One region of the Mesorhizobium sp. M0663 genome, then DNA from elsewhere that is predicted to be linked to it. Evidence: predicted binding sites of a transcription regulator. Region 1 holds the regulator's gene; the other holds the start of a gene.

What was found. Region 1 encodes LexA, which represses DNA repair genes until DNA is damaged. Its sites were predicted from a motif close to TGTTCNNNNTGTGTTCNG; they were not measured.
Region 2: a site for LexA is predicted at 2,493-2,510, ahead of NKI54_RS20700 (single-stranded DNA-binding protein). Genes of this name have one in related genera too.

Annotation. Positions count from the first base shown of each region.
Region 1 covers NZ_JAMYPX010000022.1:89,686-97,799, reverse strand. Annotated here, with positions in the region: partial or broken gene lpxB (lipid-A-disaccharide synthase) at 1-307, shown strand, start outside; gene gltA (citrate synthase) at 406-1,734, opposite strand; gene gltX (glutamate--tRNA ligase) at 1,928-3,349, opposite strand; gene NKI54_RS27475 (ComEC/Rec2 family competence protein) at 3,446-5,911, shown strand; gene lexA (transcriptional repressor LexA) at 5,905-6,639, opposite strand; gene kynU (kynureninase) at 7,087-8,114, shown strand, end outside.
Region 2 covers NZ_JAMYPX010000012.1:57,821-65,934, reverse strand. Annotated here, with positions in the region: gene NKI54_RS20725 (hypothetical protein) at 68-466, opposite strand; gene NKI54_RS20720 (ATP-dependent Clp protease proteolytic subunit) at 463-1,068, opposite strand; gene NKI54_RS20715 (SRPBCC family protein) at 1,095-1,619, opposite strand; gene NKI54_RS20710 (ArsR/SmtB family transcription factor) at 1,616-1,930, opposite strand; gene NKI54_RS20705 (cupin domain-containing protein) at 2,013-2,402, opposite strand; gene NKI54_RS20700 (single-stranded DNA-binding protein) at 2,611-3,123, shown strand; gene NKI54_RS20695 (OsmC family protein) at 3,247-3,672, shown strand; gene NKI54_RS20690 (MarC family protein) at 3,681-4,310, opposite strand; gene NKI54_RS20685 (hypothetical protein) at 4,385-4,915, opposite strand; gene NKI54_RS20680 (helix-turn-helix transcriptional regulator) at 5,002-5,829, shown strand; gene gyrA (DNA gyrase subunit A) at 5,978-8,114, shown strand, end outside.

The DNA of each region.
Region 1 (8,114 bases):
GATGATCTCCTGCTACCGGCTCGATCCGGTCATGCGCATGGCGCAGCCGCTGATCAAAGTATGGAGCGCAGCCTTGCCCAATCTCATTGCCGACCGGCCGGTTGTGCCGGAACACTACAATCAATATGTGCGGCCGCATTATCTGGCGCGGCAGTTGGAAGCGCTGTTCTCCGATACCGCCTACCGCACCTGGCAGAAGCACGGTTTTGCCGACATTGCCGGGCGTATGGCAACCTCCAAGCCGTCAGGCGAGATGGCGGCGGGGGTGGTGATGGGCATGGTGAGGAAGTGGGTGAGTGGTGAATAGTGAATTGTGAATTGTGAATAGTGGTTTCTATGGACAGGGAGCGACGCTTCGCTACTCCCATTCACCATTCACCATTCACCATTCACCATTCACCACCTTCACCGCTTTGCGATCGGCACGTAATCCCGTTCCGGCGCGCCGGTATAGAGCTGACGCGGGCGACCGATCTTCTGGTGCGGGTCCTCGATCATCTCCTTCCACTGCGCGATCCAGCCGACGGTGCGGGCGACCGCGAACAGCACGGTGAACATGGTGGTGGGAAAGCCCAGCGCCTTCAGCGTGATGCCGGAATAGAAATCGACGTTCGGATAGAGCTTCTTCTCGATGAAATAGGAATCGGTCAGTGCGATCCTTTCCAGCTCCATGGCGATGTCGAGCAGTGGATCGTCCTTGATGCCGAGCTCGCCCAGGACCTCGTGCGCGGTCTTCTGCATGATCTTGGCGCGCGGATCGTAATTCTTGTAAACGCGGTGGCCAAATCCCATCAATCGGAACGGATCGTTCTTATCCTTGGCGCGCGCAATGAATTCCGGGATGTGATCGACATGACCGATCTCGCCCAGCATGTTCAGGGCAGCCTCGTTGGCGCCGCCATGTGCGGGACCCCACAGGCAGGCGATGCCGGCAGCGATACAGGCAAAAGGATTGGCGCCCGACGAGCCGGCCAGGCGGACGGTCGAAGTCGAGGCGTTCTGTTCGTGATCGGCGTGCAGGATGAAGATGCGCTCCATCGCGCGGGCCAGCACCGGATTGATCTTGTATTCCTCGCAAGGCACGGCGAAGCACATATGCAGGAAATTGGCTGCGAAATTCAGCTCGTTCTTCGGGTAAATGAATGGCTGGCCGATGTGGTATTTATAGGCCATCGCCGCGATCGTCGGCATCTTGGCGATCAGCCGCATTGACGCGACCATGCGTTGATAGGGGTCCGAGATATCGGTGGAATCGTGATAGAAGGCCGACAGCGCGCCGACCACGCCGCACATCACCGCCATCGGATGCGCATCACGGCGGAAGCCGGTGAAAAAGCGCGACATCTGCTCATGCACCATGGTGTGGCGCGTCACCCGGTAGTCGAAATCGTCCTTCTGCGCCTTGGTCGGGAGTTCACCATAGAGCAAGAGATAGCAGACTTCGAGGAAGTCGCCGTGCTCGGCCAATTGGTCGATCGGGTAGCCGCGGTGCAAAAGAATGCCGGCATCGCCATCGATGAAGGTGATTTCCGATTCGCAGCTCGCCGTCGACGTAAAACCGGGATCGTAGGTAAAGACGCCGGCGGTGTTGTAGAGCGAACCGATGTCGATAACGTCAGGTCCTACCGAACCACTTCGTATCTTGAATTCATGGATTTTGCCGCCGAGTTCCAGCTTGGCCGTCGATGCCTGGGTTTTGCCGCCAAATTCCATTTTTGTCGCAGGTTCGGTCATAGCAAACTCCTTTTTGTTTCCTCAGGCCGGCAAAGGCAAAATATCTGAACCCAACACGTCAAAAGCATCGGAATACGCACATTTGCGCCCGCAATTGAATCTGCGCGGCTGAATCTGCGCGGCAGATTAGGCCAAGACCCAATGTTGCACTGCGAAACACACCTTTCAATGCCAATCTTCTTGGGCCAGTTTGCTAATCGATTTGATCAGCGATCCGCGCCAGGCTTTCCTCGCGGCCAAGCACGGCCAGCACATCGAAGACACCTGGCGAGGTACTTTTGCCGGTGAGCGCGGCGCGCAAAGGTTGGGCCACGGCGCCGAGTTTATGGCCGGCGGCCTGCGCATAGTCGCGGATCGCGGCTTCGGCTGAGGCGGCAGACCACTCCGAAACCGTGGCTAGTGCCGCATGAGCGCCCCGCAGGATCGCGCGCGCCTCACCGCTGAGCAGCGCCGCCGCCTTCTCGTCGACCGGCAGCGGCCGCTCGACGAAAAGGAATGCAGCCCCTTCAACAAGTTCGACCAGCGTCTTGGCGCGCTCCTTCAGGCCCGGCAAAGCGGCAAGCAGTTGCGCCCTGCGTCTGTCGTCGAGGCGCGCGGCGATTGCCGGGCCGCCTTCAAGATAGGGCAGAGTGGCGATGAAGATGTCGAGCAGCGCCGCGTCGTTCATCCGGCGCATATGCACGCCGTTAAGCGCCTCGAGCTTGGCGAAGTCGAAACGGGCGGCGCCCTTGTTGACGTCGCCAATGTCGAACCATGCAATCATGTCGGCGATCGACATGATCTCATCGTCGCCGTGGCTCCAGCCAAGCCTCGCCAGATAGTTGAGCAGCGCCTCCGGCAGGTAGCCCATGGCGCGATAGGCTTCGACGCCAAGCGCACCGTGCCGCTTCGACAGCTTGGCGCCGTCGGCACCGTGGATCAGCGGGATATGCGACATCGACGGCACCTCCCAGCCCATGGCCTGATAGATTACGGTCTGACGTGCGGCGTTGGTCAAATGATCGTCGCCGCGGATGATGTGGGTGATGCCCATGTCGTGATCGTCGACGACGACGGCATGCATGTAGGTGGGATTGCCGTCCGAGCGCAGAATAATGAAATCGTCGAGATCCTTGTTGGGAAAGCGCACGTCGCCCTGGACGCGGTCATGCACCACCGTCTCGCCGTCTGTCGGCGCCTTGATGCGGATCGCCCCCTTGGCGCCGGGCGGCGCCTCCGACGGGTCGCGGTCGCGCCAGCGTCCATCATAGCGGGGAGGCAGCCCCTTGGCCCGTGCGCTCTCGCGCATTGCCTCTAGCTCGGCAGGCGTCGCATAACAATAATAGGCCTTGCCCATACGAACGAGTTCCTCGGCCACTTCGCGATGGCGCGGCGCACGCTCGAACTGCGACACCGGCTCGCCGTCCCATGTCAGGCCAAGCCAGGAAAGCCCGTCGAGAATGGCCGCGCTTGCCGCATCGGTGGAGCGCTCGCGGTCGGTGTCCTCGATGCGCAGCAGCATCGTGCCGCCTGTGTGCTTGGCATACAGCCAGTTGAACAGCGCCGTGCGCGCGCCGCCAATGTGCAGATAGCCGGTGGGCGAGGGGGCAAAACGGGTGACGACCTTATCGGGCATGGAACTCTCAGGCGGGCGAAGGAAGTGGGTTTGCGGACTTTCGCGCGTTGCGCGTTCATGTAGCATAGGAGGTCGAGGGCGCAAGGGGCAGACCCGATGGCTGTGCGAGGCCGTGGTGCGGGCGAGGGCGAGGACGTTGGCAGCGGCGTCAGCGAACGCTTGCTGTTTGCCGCACCCCCGCCTGTCCTGCCGGCACCGGCATTGCTACCCGCTCCGCGCTTCGATGCTCCGTCGCTGCCGGCCAGCGACCCAGCAACGGTTCTCGTGCCCGCGGGCGAGCCCATCGTACGCCTGCCCAGGCGTTTCCGCCTCCCGTCACCGTCCCGTATCCGCAACAGCGTAACCTCGGCAGCCGGCCTGGAACTCGACCGCGGCATCGCCTTCCTGCTGGTGCCGGTGTTCCTCGCATGCGGGGTGGTCGTATATTTCGGGCTGTCGGTGGAGCCGGCCTTTCCACAGCCGATCGCAATCGCGCTCCTCGCGGCCCTTTGTGCCGTCGTCTCGCGGTCATGGCCCAGGACGCGCCTGTGCTTCATGGTGGCGCTGCTCTGCGCGCTTGGCGTACTTGCCGCCAAGTTCGAGACATGGCGTGTCGGAACGCATATGCTCGGCTCCGAAATCTCAACGCGGCTGACGGGTCGCGTCGTATCGTACGAGCCCATGGCGAGCGGCCGCATCAGGCTGACAATCGATGTGATCTCAACGGCCAGGCCGACACTGCGCTACATGCCGGAACGGGTCCGCGTTTCGGCGATGAAGATACCGGCTGAGCTGACGGCCGGTTCCGAGATCACCGGCTATGTGCGGCTGCTGCCGCCGACCAGCCCGGTGCGGCCCGACAGCTATGATTTCTCCTTCGACAGCTATTTCGCCGGTATCGGCGGCAGCGGCTTTTTTCTCGGCAATCCGAAAGTCGTGTCGTCGGGCAGCATGCCGCTTGGCGCGCAGCTTTCTTCCGCGATCGAAGACGCGCGCGAATCCATCGCCGACCATATCCGCAGCCGCATCGGCGGTGCCGAGGGCGAGATTGCTGCTGCGCTGATCGTCGGCGTGCGCGCCGGCATTCCCGAGGAGATCAACGAAGCGATGCGGCGCACCGGCATCTACCACATCATCTCCATCTCGGGGCTGCATATGGCGTTGGTCGCCGGCACCATCATGGCGCTGCTGCGGGGTGCCTTTGCGCTGTTTCCCGATTTCTCATCGCGACGGCCGGTCAAGAAATATGCCGCGGCCGCCGCGCTTTTTTCGATTGCGGCCTACCTCGTCTTTTCCGGCATTGTCGTGGCGGCCGAACGCAGCTTCATCATGCTGGCGGTGATGCTTATCGCCGTGCTGTTCGACCGGGCCGCGCTCACCATGCGCAACCTGGCGATCTCGGCCATCGCGGTCATCCTGGTGTCGCCGCACGAGGTGGTCGGTCCGAGTTTCCAGATGTCCTTCGCCGCGACGGCGGCCCTTGTCGGCGCCTATGCAGGCTGGTCCGATTACCGCGCCGGCAGGGCCACCACGCCGCCGCCGCGGCTGTCGCCGCTACGCTTTGCCACTCGAAAGGTCCTGCTGGGCATGTGCGGTCTGGCGATGACCTCGATCATTGCAGGGAGCGCCACGGCGCTTTTCGCCATATGGCATTTCCAGCGCGTGGCGCCGCTCAGCCTGTTCGCCAATCTGGCCATCATGCCCATCGTCTCACTGGTCGTCATGCCCTTCGCCGTTCTCAGCGCGCTGGCGATGCCGTTCGGTGCGGATGGCCCTTTCCTCTATGTCATGGGCAAGGGGCTGACGGCGATGATCGCCCTGTCCGGGTGGATATCGGAGCGCTCGCCGATCGATGCGGTCGGGCTGATTTCGCTGAGATCCGTCCTTCTGGTGACGATCGCCCTCGTCATTGCCAGCATGGCGACGACCTGGTTGCGGCTGGCGGCACTTCCTTTTGCGCTCGCCGGCTTGCTGACGACAACGCAGACACGCATACCCGACGTATTGGTCTCGGAGGACGCACGGCTGGTCGCGCTGCCGATCGGCAGCGGTGAACTCGCGGTCAACCGGGCACGCCCGAATGAGTTCACCATCGACAACTGGAAACGCGCGCTCACATCAGAGGCTATCGTCGCGCCGGAAACACCTGGAAAGAACGACCCGCAATTCGACATTGCCGATCCGGCCGACCTACCGCCGGGCATGCCGTTCATTTGCACGGACGGCCTCTGCCTTGCCAGGCATCCATCCGGCGCGATCATCGCGCAAGCCAAGGACCGCGATACTGCGCGGCCAGCCTGCGCCTTTGCCAGCTTGATCGTCATCGACGACGCCACCGCCCATAACCCCTGCTACTACGACCGGCTGGTCCTCGTCGTCACCAAACGGCAACTGGCGCGCGCGGGAAGTGCCGCCGTCTACTTCGATCCACAAGCGGCAACGCGCGCCGAAATCCGTTTCGCGGTCGAAAAATCATACCGGCCCTGGCACGTGCAGCGGAAATTTTCACGCGCGGCACGGGGCCTGCCGCCATACCGCAGGGCCGACAACCCCAAAGCCGGCGCCAAGGGCGGAGCTCAGTAGCGGCGGATCAGTCCGACGAGCTTGCCCTGCACCTTGACCCTGTCTGGTCCGAAGATGCGCGTCTCGTAGGCCGGATTGGCGGCTTCCAGGGCGATCGAGGCGCCCTTGCGGCGGAACCGCTTCAGCGTCGCTTCCTCCTCGTCGACCAGTGCCACCACGATCTCACCGGGGCTCGCCGTATCGGCATTGCGGATGATCACCGTGTCGCCGTCGAAAATGCCAGCCTCGATCATCGAATCGCCTTTGACCTCGAGCGCATAATGCTCGCCGCCCATGATCATATCCGGCGGCACCGAAATCGAATGCGTCTGGTGCTGGATGGCATCGATCGGCACACCGGCCGCGATGCGGCCCATTACCGGGATCGAAACGGCGGCGACGACATCGTCGTCATTGCCGGCTGCAGGGACACGCGACGATGTCGGCTTGCCCTGCCGAGGGGCGCCTTGCCCAAGGCTGCCCTGGATGACACTCGGCGAGAACTTGCGTGCCGCATTGAGGCCGGGGGCGATCGAGTCAGGCAGGCGTAGCACCTCCAGCGCACGGGCCCGGTTGGGCAAACGGCGAATGAAGCCGCGCTCCTCCAGCGCCGTAATCAGCCGGTGGATTCCGGATTTGGAAGCCAGATCGAGCGCTTCCTTCATCTCGTCGAATGAAGGCGGGATACCGCTTTCCTTCAACCTTTCGTGGATGAACATAAGCAGTTCGTGTTGTTTGCGTGTCAGCATAGCGACCCCCAACAGAATCAGAAAAACAAACCCAGAACAAACACTATCTGTTCCAGTTGTGTTCCGCAACTGTTTAAAGTTTAATGAATGCGTTAAGGCTCGGGAAACAAACGACGTCCCCTACCGGCGTACCGCATTTTCACCGCCGCGAGCCTCATCGCCTTGATTCTGCTTTCGTTTGCGCCCTTCTGGCCTCCTAGAAGGCGGCACTGGCATCGGCCGTCGGTCGGCAAAAGGCACGGAATTGAACCCGTATCGACTGTGCGGTCTGGTCAATGCACCGTGAACGAAACGAATTCAAAACGCCAACCTCGGGTTAAGTCCCGGTTTCCACCGCCTGGTCAGGCTGCTTCTCGCCGGTGGAGCCTTGCTGCGCGCAACCAGGTAATGGAAGAACAGTCGATGCGTGTCCGGCGTTGCGTTGGATCTTGGGGGAGCAGACAAATCATGACAGGAATTCCCGATCTCGTGGCCATAAAGGCGATGGATGCCGCGGATCCGTTGCGCGCGATGCGCGACCGCTTTGTGTTGCCGCAAGGAGTGATCTATCTCGACGGCAATTCGCTAGGAGCTGCTTCACGTGCCGCTTTCGATGAACTGCACAAGGCCGCGACCGAAGAATGGTCGCATGATCTCATCCGCGCATGGAACACGGCCGGCTGGTTCAACATGCCGCTTGAACTTGGCGACCAGCTCGGGCGCCTGATCGGTGCCGCGGCCGGCCAGACGGTGGTCTGCGACACGACATCGGTCAACATCTACAAGCTGCTGCACGCCGCCATGGCCATGCGACCGGAGCGGCAGGTCATCGTCGCCGAGGGCGATAGTTTTCCGACGGACCTCTACATAGCTGAGGGTGTGGTTTCGACGCGAAAAGATACGCTGCTGCGCCTCTCGGGGGTCGACGCGCCGACCGTCGAAGAGCTGATCGACGAACGCACCGCCGTGGTGCTGGTCAACCACGTCAACTACAAGTCGGGCGAACTGCGCGACATGCCGGCGCTGACGCGCAGGGCTCAGGAAGCCGGGGCGATGATCGTCTGGGATCTCTGCCACACCGCCGGCGCGATGCCAGTCGAGCTCGACAAGGCAAACGCCGATTTTGCCGTTGGCTGCACTTACAAATATCTGAATGGCGGCCCGGGCGCGCCTGCCTTCATCTATGCGGCTGAGCGGCATCTTTCCGACATCCAGCAGCCGCTCACCGGCTGGTGGGGCCATGCACGGCCCTTCGCCTTCGAGCCAGGCTATGCGGCCGGCACCGGCATCCGCCGGTTTCTGTGCGGCACGCAGCCGGTCCTGTCGATGCGCACGCTGAAGGGCGCGCTCGACATCTGGAACGATGTCGACATGACGGCGGTGCGCAAGAAGAGCATCGCGCTGGCGGATCTGTTCATCGAGCTTGTCGAGGCAAAGTGCGGCACTTACGGGCTCACGCTCGAAAGCACGCGCGATGGGGAAAAACGCGGCAGCCA
Region 2 (8,114 bases), on a different contig from region 1:
CAGTTGCAAACGCAATGGCGGGGCTGTTCGTTTGAAGCGCAATATTTGTGGTTCACACCAGGCGAACTTAGCGGCTGGAGGGCCTGATCCCGCCGGTAGCGACATCGATGGTGATGCTACCGGAAATCCGAACGTCGGTATCGCCAATCTTGAAGGTGCCGTTGCCGCTGCCTGGAGCCACGTCGTCAGGCTCAGGCTGCGGCGCTGGCTCGGCGATGCGATAATCGCTGGTCACACCGGGCAGGGTGCCCTTTTGCGAAGACGTCGAATTATCTTGGGCAAGTGCCATACCCACCAGCATGTTCGTGCCGGCTACGGTAGCGATGGCAAGGCATAACAGGCTGGATGAGCGGCTGGCGGTCATCGCCGGACTATAGTGCCGCGATAGCGGCAAGACCAGACCGATGGCGCTGAAATTGCGGGCGCTCAATCGCCTCAGTTCCGTCCGCCGGCCCGGCTCGTTCATGCGGCCTGCTTGCGAGTGTCGAAAACATGGTCGACGAGGCCCCAATCCTTGGCCTCCTGCGCGGTCATGAAAAAGTCGCGGTCGAGCGTGCGTTCCACTTCTTCGTAGGTGCGGCCGCAATGGCGGGCGTAAAGATCGGTCATGCGCCGCTTGGTGCGAAGGATGCCCTCGGCATGGCGCTGGATATCGGAGGCTTGGCCCTGGAAACCGCCGAGAGGCTGATGCAGCACGATGCTGGTGTTGGGTAGCGCGATGCGCCGCCCCGGTGTGCCGGCCATCAAAAGGAACGAGGCCATCGAGGCGGCGAAGCCCATACAAACCGTGGAGACCGGGCAGCTGATATACTGCATCGTATCGTAGATGGCGAAACCGCTGGTCACCACGCCGCCCGGCGAGTTGATGTAGAGCGAGACCTCCTTGTCGGGATTGTCGGATTCCAACGACAGAAGCTGGGCGCAGACCAGCGCCGAGGTGCCGTCGTCGATCGCCCCGTTGATGAAGACGATGCGCTCGCGCAGCAGCCGCGAAAATATGTCGAAGGCACGTTCGCCGCGGCTCGACTGCTCGATCACCATCGGCACCAGATTGGCAAGGCCGCTCATCGGTTGTCTCCGTTGACTGTTGTCGTTCAGGCCGCGCGCAGGAAGAGGCGCGGGGTGTTTGCGGCGATCTGTTTGTGCCTGGGAGTGCGCGCTTCAAAGGAAAGCCGGCAACCGGCGCCTGCCATCGCGATCTCCGGCACTGCTGCCCGAGCAAAACCATCATGGACGATGCGCAGATGCGTGCCGCCGGAAACGGTGCGGTCGAGCGTAAAGGTGACGATGCTGTCCACTGGGCTGTCGTTCATTGCGCTGTCCAGGGGACTGCCGGGCGGCACCTGCGTATCGCCGGGCGCCGGCCGCTCCCGCCAGGAATAGCGCAGCAGCCGTCCGGGATCCGCGTCGAGGATTTCGCACTCGATCGGCGCATTCGGCGCTTTAAAGGCAAAGCGGTTGCCGATTTCGGGCTTGATGTCGTTCGGCATCATCCAGGCCGCGAGCAGGTCCGGCACCGTCAGCGCCCGCCACACCTTTTCCGGCGGTTCGGGCAGCTCGCACTCGAACTCGATCTTGTCTGCGGCCATTTCGGCGCGTTCTTTGCCTCGGCTGGTCATTGGTCCATGTCCTTCAAAACCGTCTTGAGCCTTTCGATGCGCTCTGGCCAGAACGCACGGTAGCGTTCGATCCAGCCGAGCAGCGGCGCAAGCCCCTTCGGATCGACGCGGTAATAGGCGTTGCGACCGGCCCGGCGCTCGACCACGAGGCCGGCGCCGCGCAGCACTGCGAGATGTTGCGATACCGCCGGCTGCGATACCGGTATGCCAGTGCGCAGTTCCGACACCGTCATCTCGCCGTCGGCGAGCCGCTCATAGACGGCGCGACGCGTTGGATCCGCTAGTGCCCGAAAAATGTCTGCTTCGATCATGGCGAAAGCATAAGTCAATACTTATCGGTTTGGCAAGCCGTGTTTTTTAAGACAGGCGGTGTTTTTTAAGACAGGCGAGGTTTTACAAACTCGCTGGAAGCCAGCGTCTCACCATGTCGGGGGATCCGTTGAACGTCGCCTCGAAAACTGGTGACGCGAGCACAGCATGAATATGAAGCAATTCGGAGCCGACGTTTCGGAAGCCATGTCGCCTGTGCGCGGCAACAACAAGCGACTGTCCGGCAGTCAAGACGAGATGCTCTTCGTCGATCCACATCTCGGCCCTGCCAGCGATGACGGTAAGCACTTCCTCGACCGGGTGCCAATGTGTCGGGGCGCCAACCGTGGGTTCGACCCATTGTTCAAATATGCAAAGTTGAGTTGCGCCGTTGCAGGCAGAGACATGCATGCGGGTCTTTACTCCCGTCCGCCATTCTTCTTGCGGCTGATCGTCATGCTCGACCATCTTCATTGAGTTCGCCTCGATCTCAGGGTTCGTGGAAATTCGACGCCAAGACACTACTTGTTACTGACATCTATTGACAGCGCAGCGCCTGTACTATAGAACGAAAAGAGAACAAAAACGTTGTGGGAAAAGGCAGCGACGGCAGGCAGGGATTATCCATAGCCTGTAAGGTGCAGCGACAAAAATTGGTTTCGGATGAGCGCGGAGAAGTGTCATGGCGGGTAGCGTCAACAAGGTCATTCTGGTGGGCAACCTCGGGGCGGACCCTGAAATCCGCCGCCTGAATTCGGGTGACCCGGTCGTCAACATCCGCATCGCGACGTCGGAAAGCTGGCGCGACAAGACATCCGGAGAGCGCAAGGAAAAGACCGAGTGGCACAATGTCGTGATCTTCAACGACCAGATCGCCAAGGTGGCCGAGCAGTATCTGAAGAAGGGCATGAAGGTCTATGTCGAGGGCCAGCTGCAGACGCGCAAATGGCAGGACCAGACCGGCAATGACCGCTATACGACCGAAATCGTGTTGCAGAAATTCCGCGGCGAGCTGCAGATGCTCGATGCGCGGGGCGAGGGCGGCGGTCAGGTCGGCAACTATGCCGGTGGTGGTGCGAGCCGCGGTTCCGATTTCGGCCAGTCCGGCCCGGGCGAAAGTTTCAATCGCGGTGGCGCCAACAAGGGCGGCGGCGGTGGTTCGTCGCGCGAGCTAGACGACGAAATCCCGTTCTGATTTCTCGGGGCGGACTGCCCTTGCGGCGAAAAGCGCCGGCACCTTGGTCACGAAATGGCGTCCCGAAAATCTGTCTTGGATTTTCGGGACGTTGTGCGTTTGAGCGGTGAAAGGACGTATCAGGTGAAGGCAAGGGTCAAATGGGTCGAGGAGCGCACTTTCGTTGGCGAGTCCGCCAATGGGCACAAGCTGGTGCTAGGCACTGCGTTCGGGCCGGAGGGCAAGACGCCGGGGCCGAGCCCAATGGAACTGGTGCTGATCGGCACTGGCGGCTGCTCGGCCTATGACGTGGTCCATATCCTCGAAAAGGGGCGCGAGGCGGTCGAAGATTGCGTGGTCGAACTCGATGCCGACCGTGCAGAAGCCGATCCCAGGGTGTTCACCCGCATTCACATGCATTTTGTCGTCAAGGGCCGGGCGCTATCACACGACAAGGTGAAGCGGGCGATCGGGCTTTCGATCGACAAATACTGCTCGGCCTCGGCAATGATGGCCAAGACTGCCGAGATTACCCACGACTTCGAAGTCATTGAAACGACAGCGAAGTAGGGCTGTTCCTACGTCGCCATCAGCGCCTTGATGCCGTCGGCGACGAACTGTACGGCGAGCGCCGCCAGGATGACGCCGAGCAGCCTTGTCAGGATCGAACGGCCGGTTTGGCCGAGGATACGGTCGATGCGCTCTGACAGTACGAACACCAGGTAGGTGATGACGAGGCAGATGGCGATGATGCCGACAAGGGCTGTCTGCGCGCCCAAACCCTGAAACGAGCTTGAGAGCAGGACGGTCGCCGAAATCGCGCCGGGACCGGCAATGAGCGGGATCGCCAGCGGAAAGGCGGCGATGTTGTGGATCATGTCCCTGGTGATGGCGACGTCGCCGATCTTCTCCTTGCGGTCCTGCCGGCGCTCGAACACCATTTCGAAGGCGATGAAGAACAGCAGAAAGCCGCCGGCGACGCGGAAGGCCGGCAGAGTGATGCCGAAGACTGACAGGATCGACGCGCCGGCGATTGCGAACAACGCCATTACCAGGAAGGCGATGACCGAGGCGCGCACGGAGACCTGGTTGCGCTCCTCGCGGTTCATGCCGCGGGTCACGGCGAGGAAGAGCGGCGCAAGGCCGGGCGGATCGATCGTCACCAGTATGGTGACGAAGGCGTTGAACAGGCTGTCGAAGCTCGGCATGCTGACCCTCCCCGCCGGCAAAGCCGGATAACGGGATTGGTAGAGCAAAGCGGAGGCAGTGGAAACCATGCGGATCAGGGGCTGACGGCCCGGCGCGCCAGAAACTCGACTTCGAGACGCCAGGTGGCGCCGTCGTCCTGTGAGCGTTCGCCCAGCCAGCGGAACGAATTTTCGGTGATGCGCGAAAAGCTCCAGCGCACGGCAGATCCGGTGCCGTCTGCGCCTTGCTGGATGATGGTGTCGCCCTCGGCGCGGCCGAGCTGGCGGCTGTAGTACTGATTGCGCGGATCGCTCCAGAAGATGTGCCAGGCGTCAACGCCGGGATCGTAGACGCGCAACGTCGTGCCATAGAAGGTCCATTTGCCGAGCGAGGGCGAGGGGCCGGCGTCACGGGCAGGCAGGATCCATACGTCCTGGATCGCGCGGCCTTCGAGCACCCAGCCGAAATGCACTTCGCCGCGCCCGGTCAGCACCTGACCGTCCTCGAGATGGCGCGTGGCGTCGAACGTCCAGGCGCCGACGAAGCGGCCGTAAAGATTCAGTTTCTCGGCAAGGGCCGGTACGGGCCCATCGCTGTGCAGGGCCTTGGCAAAGGAATTGGACATGGCTTCGCTCTCATCTTGTCAGGAGACCGGCAAGCATAGAGGCCGACAGGGGTTCTGCGCTTGGGAAAAGTTGCTATGTTTCGGCGATGACGACGAGCGCGCACAGGCTGGCGTCGGGCCGAGGCTGGCAGGTGTCGGATGTCATCTGCACCGCCAGCGCCGCCGACAGGCCATTCGAGGAGGAGCATCGGGATTTCTGCGTTGCCGCCGTAACCAACGGCACCTTCCGCTATCGTGCGCGCGAGGGCACGGCGATGCTGGCGCCGGGCGCGCTCCTGCTCGGCAATCCCGGCACATGCTATGAATGCGGTCACGAGCATGGCGCCGGCGACCGCTGCCTCTCCTTCCATTTCGGACCGGCCTATATGGAGCGGATCGTCGCCGACGTGCCGGGCACGAAGACGCTCGATTTCGGCACGCCGCGCCTGCCGCCCTTGCCGGCGCTGGTGCCGCTGCTTGCCGAAGCGGAGGCGGCGCGCGAGATGGCCGACACCGGCGCGTTCGAGGAACTCGCCCTGCGCATTGCCGGTGCCGCGGTGACAGCGGCTTGCAGCGCCACGGATCGGGGACGGACGCCGAGCCGCCGTGACCAGAAGCGTGTTGCCGAAGCGGTGCGGCGCATCGAAGTCGATGCCGACCGGCCGATCTCGCTTGCCGAACTCGCCGACGAGACCGCCACCAGCCCTTACCATTTCCTGCGCACCTTCCGGCACGTCGCCGGTATGACGCCCTACCAATTCCTGCTGAGAGCGCGGCTGCACAGGGCAGCCGTGCGGCTCCGGACGTCGGATCAGACGATTTCGGCGATTGCCTTTTCGGCGGGATTCAACGATCTATCAACCTTCAATCGTCGTTTCCGGCGGCTGATGGGCGAGGCGCCGGGTACTTATCGCGCCCGCCGGCGACGCCCGTGAAAGGGTGCCACGGCCATATCGTCGCAATTGGTTTATCCTTTTGAATTTGCCGCTAAAAACCACACTGGAAAACTGCCGCGATTGTTGGAGTTTCAGGCTGGCTTCCTATATAAGCACCAAGTGATTCCTGATTAGATTGTGATCCGATTTGACCGACCAAAAGACACCGCGCGGCGCCGACGGCGGCCCCACCGGCATCGAGCCGATATCCATCATCGAGGAGATGCAGCGCTCCTATCTCGATTACGCCATGAGCGTGATCGTCAGCCGCGCGCTGCCGGACGTGCGCGATGGCCTCAAGCCGGTGCATCGCCGCATCCTCTACGCCGCCTATGAGAGCGGCTATCACTGGAACCGCAAATATGTGAAATCGGCACGCCCGGTCGCCGACGTGATGGGTAAATACCATCCGCATGGCGACGCCTCGATCTACGACGCTTTGGTGCGCATGGCGCAGGATTGGTCGCTGCGCGTGCCGCTGATCGACGGGCAGGGCAATTTCGGCTCGATCGACGGCGATCCGCCGGCGGCGATGCGCTACACGGAATCGCGGCTGACCAAGGTCGCGCATGAGTTGCTGGAAGACATCGACAAGGACACCGTCGATTTCCAGGACACTTACGATGCGTCGGGCAGCGAACCGAAAGTCCTGCCGGCGCGCTTTCCGAACCTGTTGGTCAACGGCTCCGGCGGTATCGCCGTCGGCATGGCCACCAACATTCCGCCGCACAATCTGGGCGAGGTCTGCAACGGCGCCATTGCCCTCATCGATAATCCAGCGATCGACCTTCCGGCACTGATGGAGATCATTCCGGGGCCGGATTTCCCGACCGGCGGCATCGTGCTCGGCCGCTCCGGCATCTACAGCGCCTATTCGACCGGCCGCGGCTCCATCGTCATGCGCGGCCGCGTCAACGTCGAGGCGCGCGGCAACGATCGTGAATCGATCGTCATCACCGAGGTTCCCTATCAGGTGAACAAGGCGTCGATGATCGAGAAGATGGCCGAGCTGGTGCGCGACAAGCGCATCGAAGGCATTTCCGACATTCGCGACGAGAGCGACCGCCAGGGCTACCGCGTCGTCATCGAACTAAAGCGCGACGCGGTCGCCGATGTCATCCTCAACCAGCTTTACCGCTTCACCCCGCTGCAGACGTCCTTCGGCGCCAACATGGTGGCACTGAACGGCGGCAAGCCGGAATTGCTGACGCTGACCGACATGCTGAAGGCGTTCGTCGCCTTCCGTGAGGAGGTGATCAGCCGGCGCACAAAATTCCTGCTGCGCAAGGCGCGCGACCGCGCCCATGTGCTGGTCGGCCTTGCCATCGCTGTTGCCAACATCGATGAAGTCATCAAGCTGATCCGCAGCGCTCCGGACCCGCAGACGGCGCGCGAGCAGTTGATGGAGCGGCGCTGGCCTTCGGGCGACGTGGAATCGCTGATTCTTCTGATCGACGACCCGCGCCATCGCATCAACGAGGACGGTACCTACAATCTCTCCGAGGAGCAGGCGCGCGCCATCCTCGAACTGCGCCTGCAGCGCCTGACCGCGCTCGGCCGCGACGAGATCGCCGACGAGCTGAACACGATCGGCGACGAGATCAAGGACTACCTGGACATCCTCTCGTCCCGCGCCCGCGTCCAGCAGATCGTCAAGGACGAGCTCATGGCCGTGCGCGACGAGTTCGGCACGCCGCGCCGCACCGAACTCGCCGAGGGCGGGGCGGACATGGAAGACGAGGACCTGATCCAGCGCGAGGACATGGTCGTCACGGTCAGCCATTCCGGCTACATCAAGCGCGTGCCGCTGTCGCTCTACCGGGCGCAGCGCCGCGGCGGCAAGGGCCGCTCCGGCATGTCGACCAAGGAAGAGGATTTCGTCACCCGGCTGTTCGTCGCCAACACGCACACGCCGGTGCTGTTCTTCTCCTCGCGCGGCATCGTCTACAAGGAAAAGGTCTGGCGCCTGCCGATCGGCAACCCGCAATCGCGCGGCAAGGCGCTGATCAATATGCTGCCGCTCGAACAGGGCGAGCGCATCACCACGATCATGCCGCTGCCGGAGGATGAGACGAGTTGGGGCGAGCTCGACGTCATGTTTGCCACCACGCGCGGCACCGTACGTCGCAACAAGCTGTCGGACTTCGTCCAGGTCAACCGCAACGGCAAGATCGCCATGAAGCTGGACGAGGAAGGCGACGAGATCCTCGGCGTCGAGACCTGCACCGACAATGACGACGTGCTTTTGACGGCAAGTTCCGGCCAGTGCATCCGCTTTCCGGTCA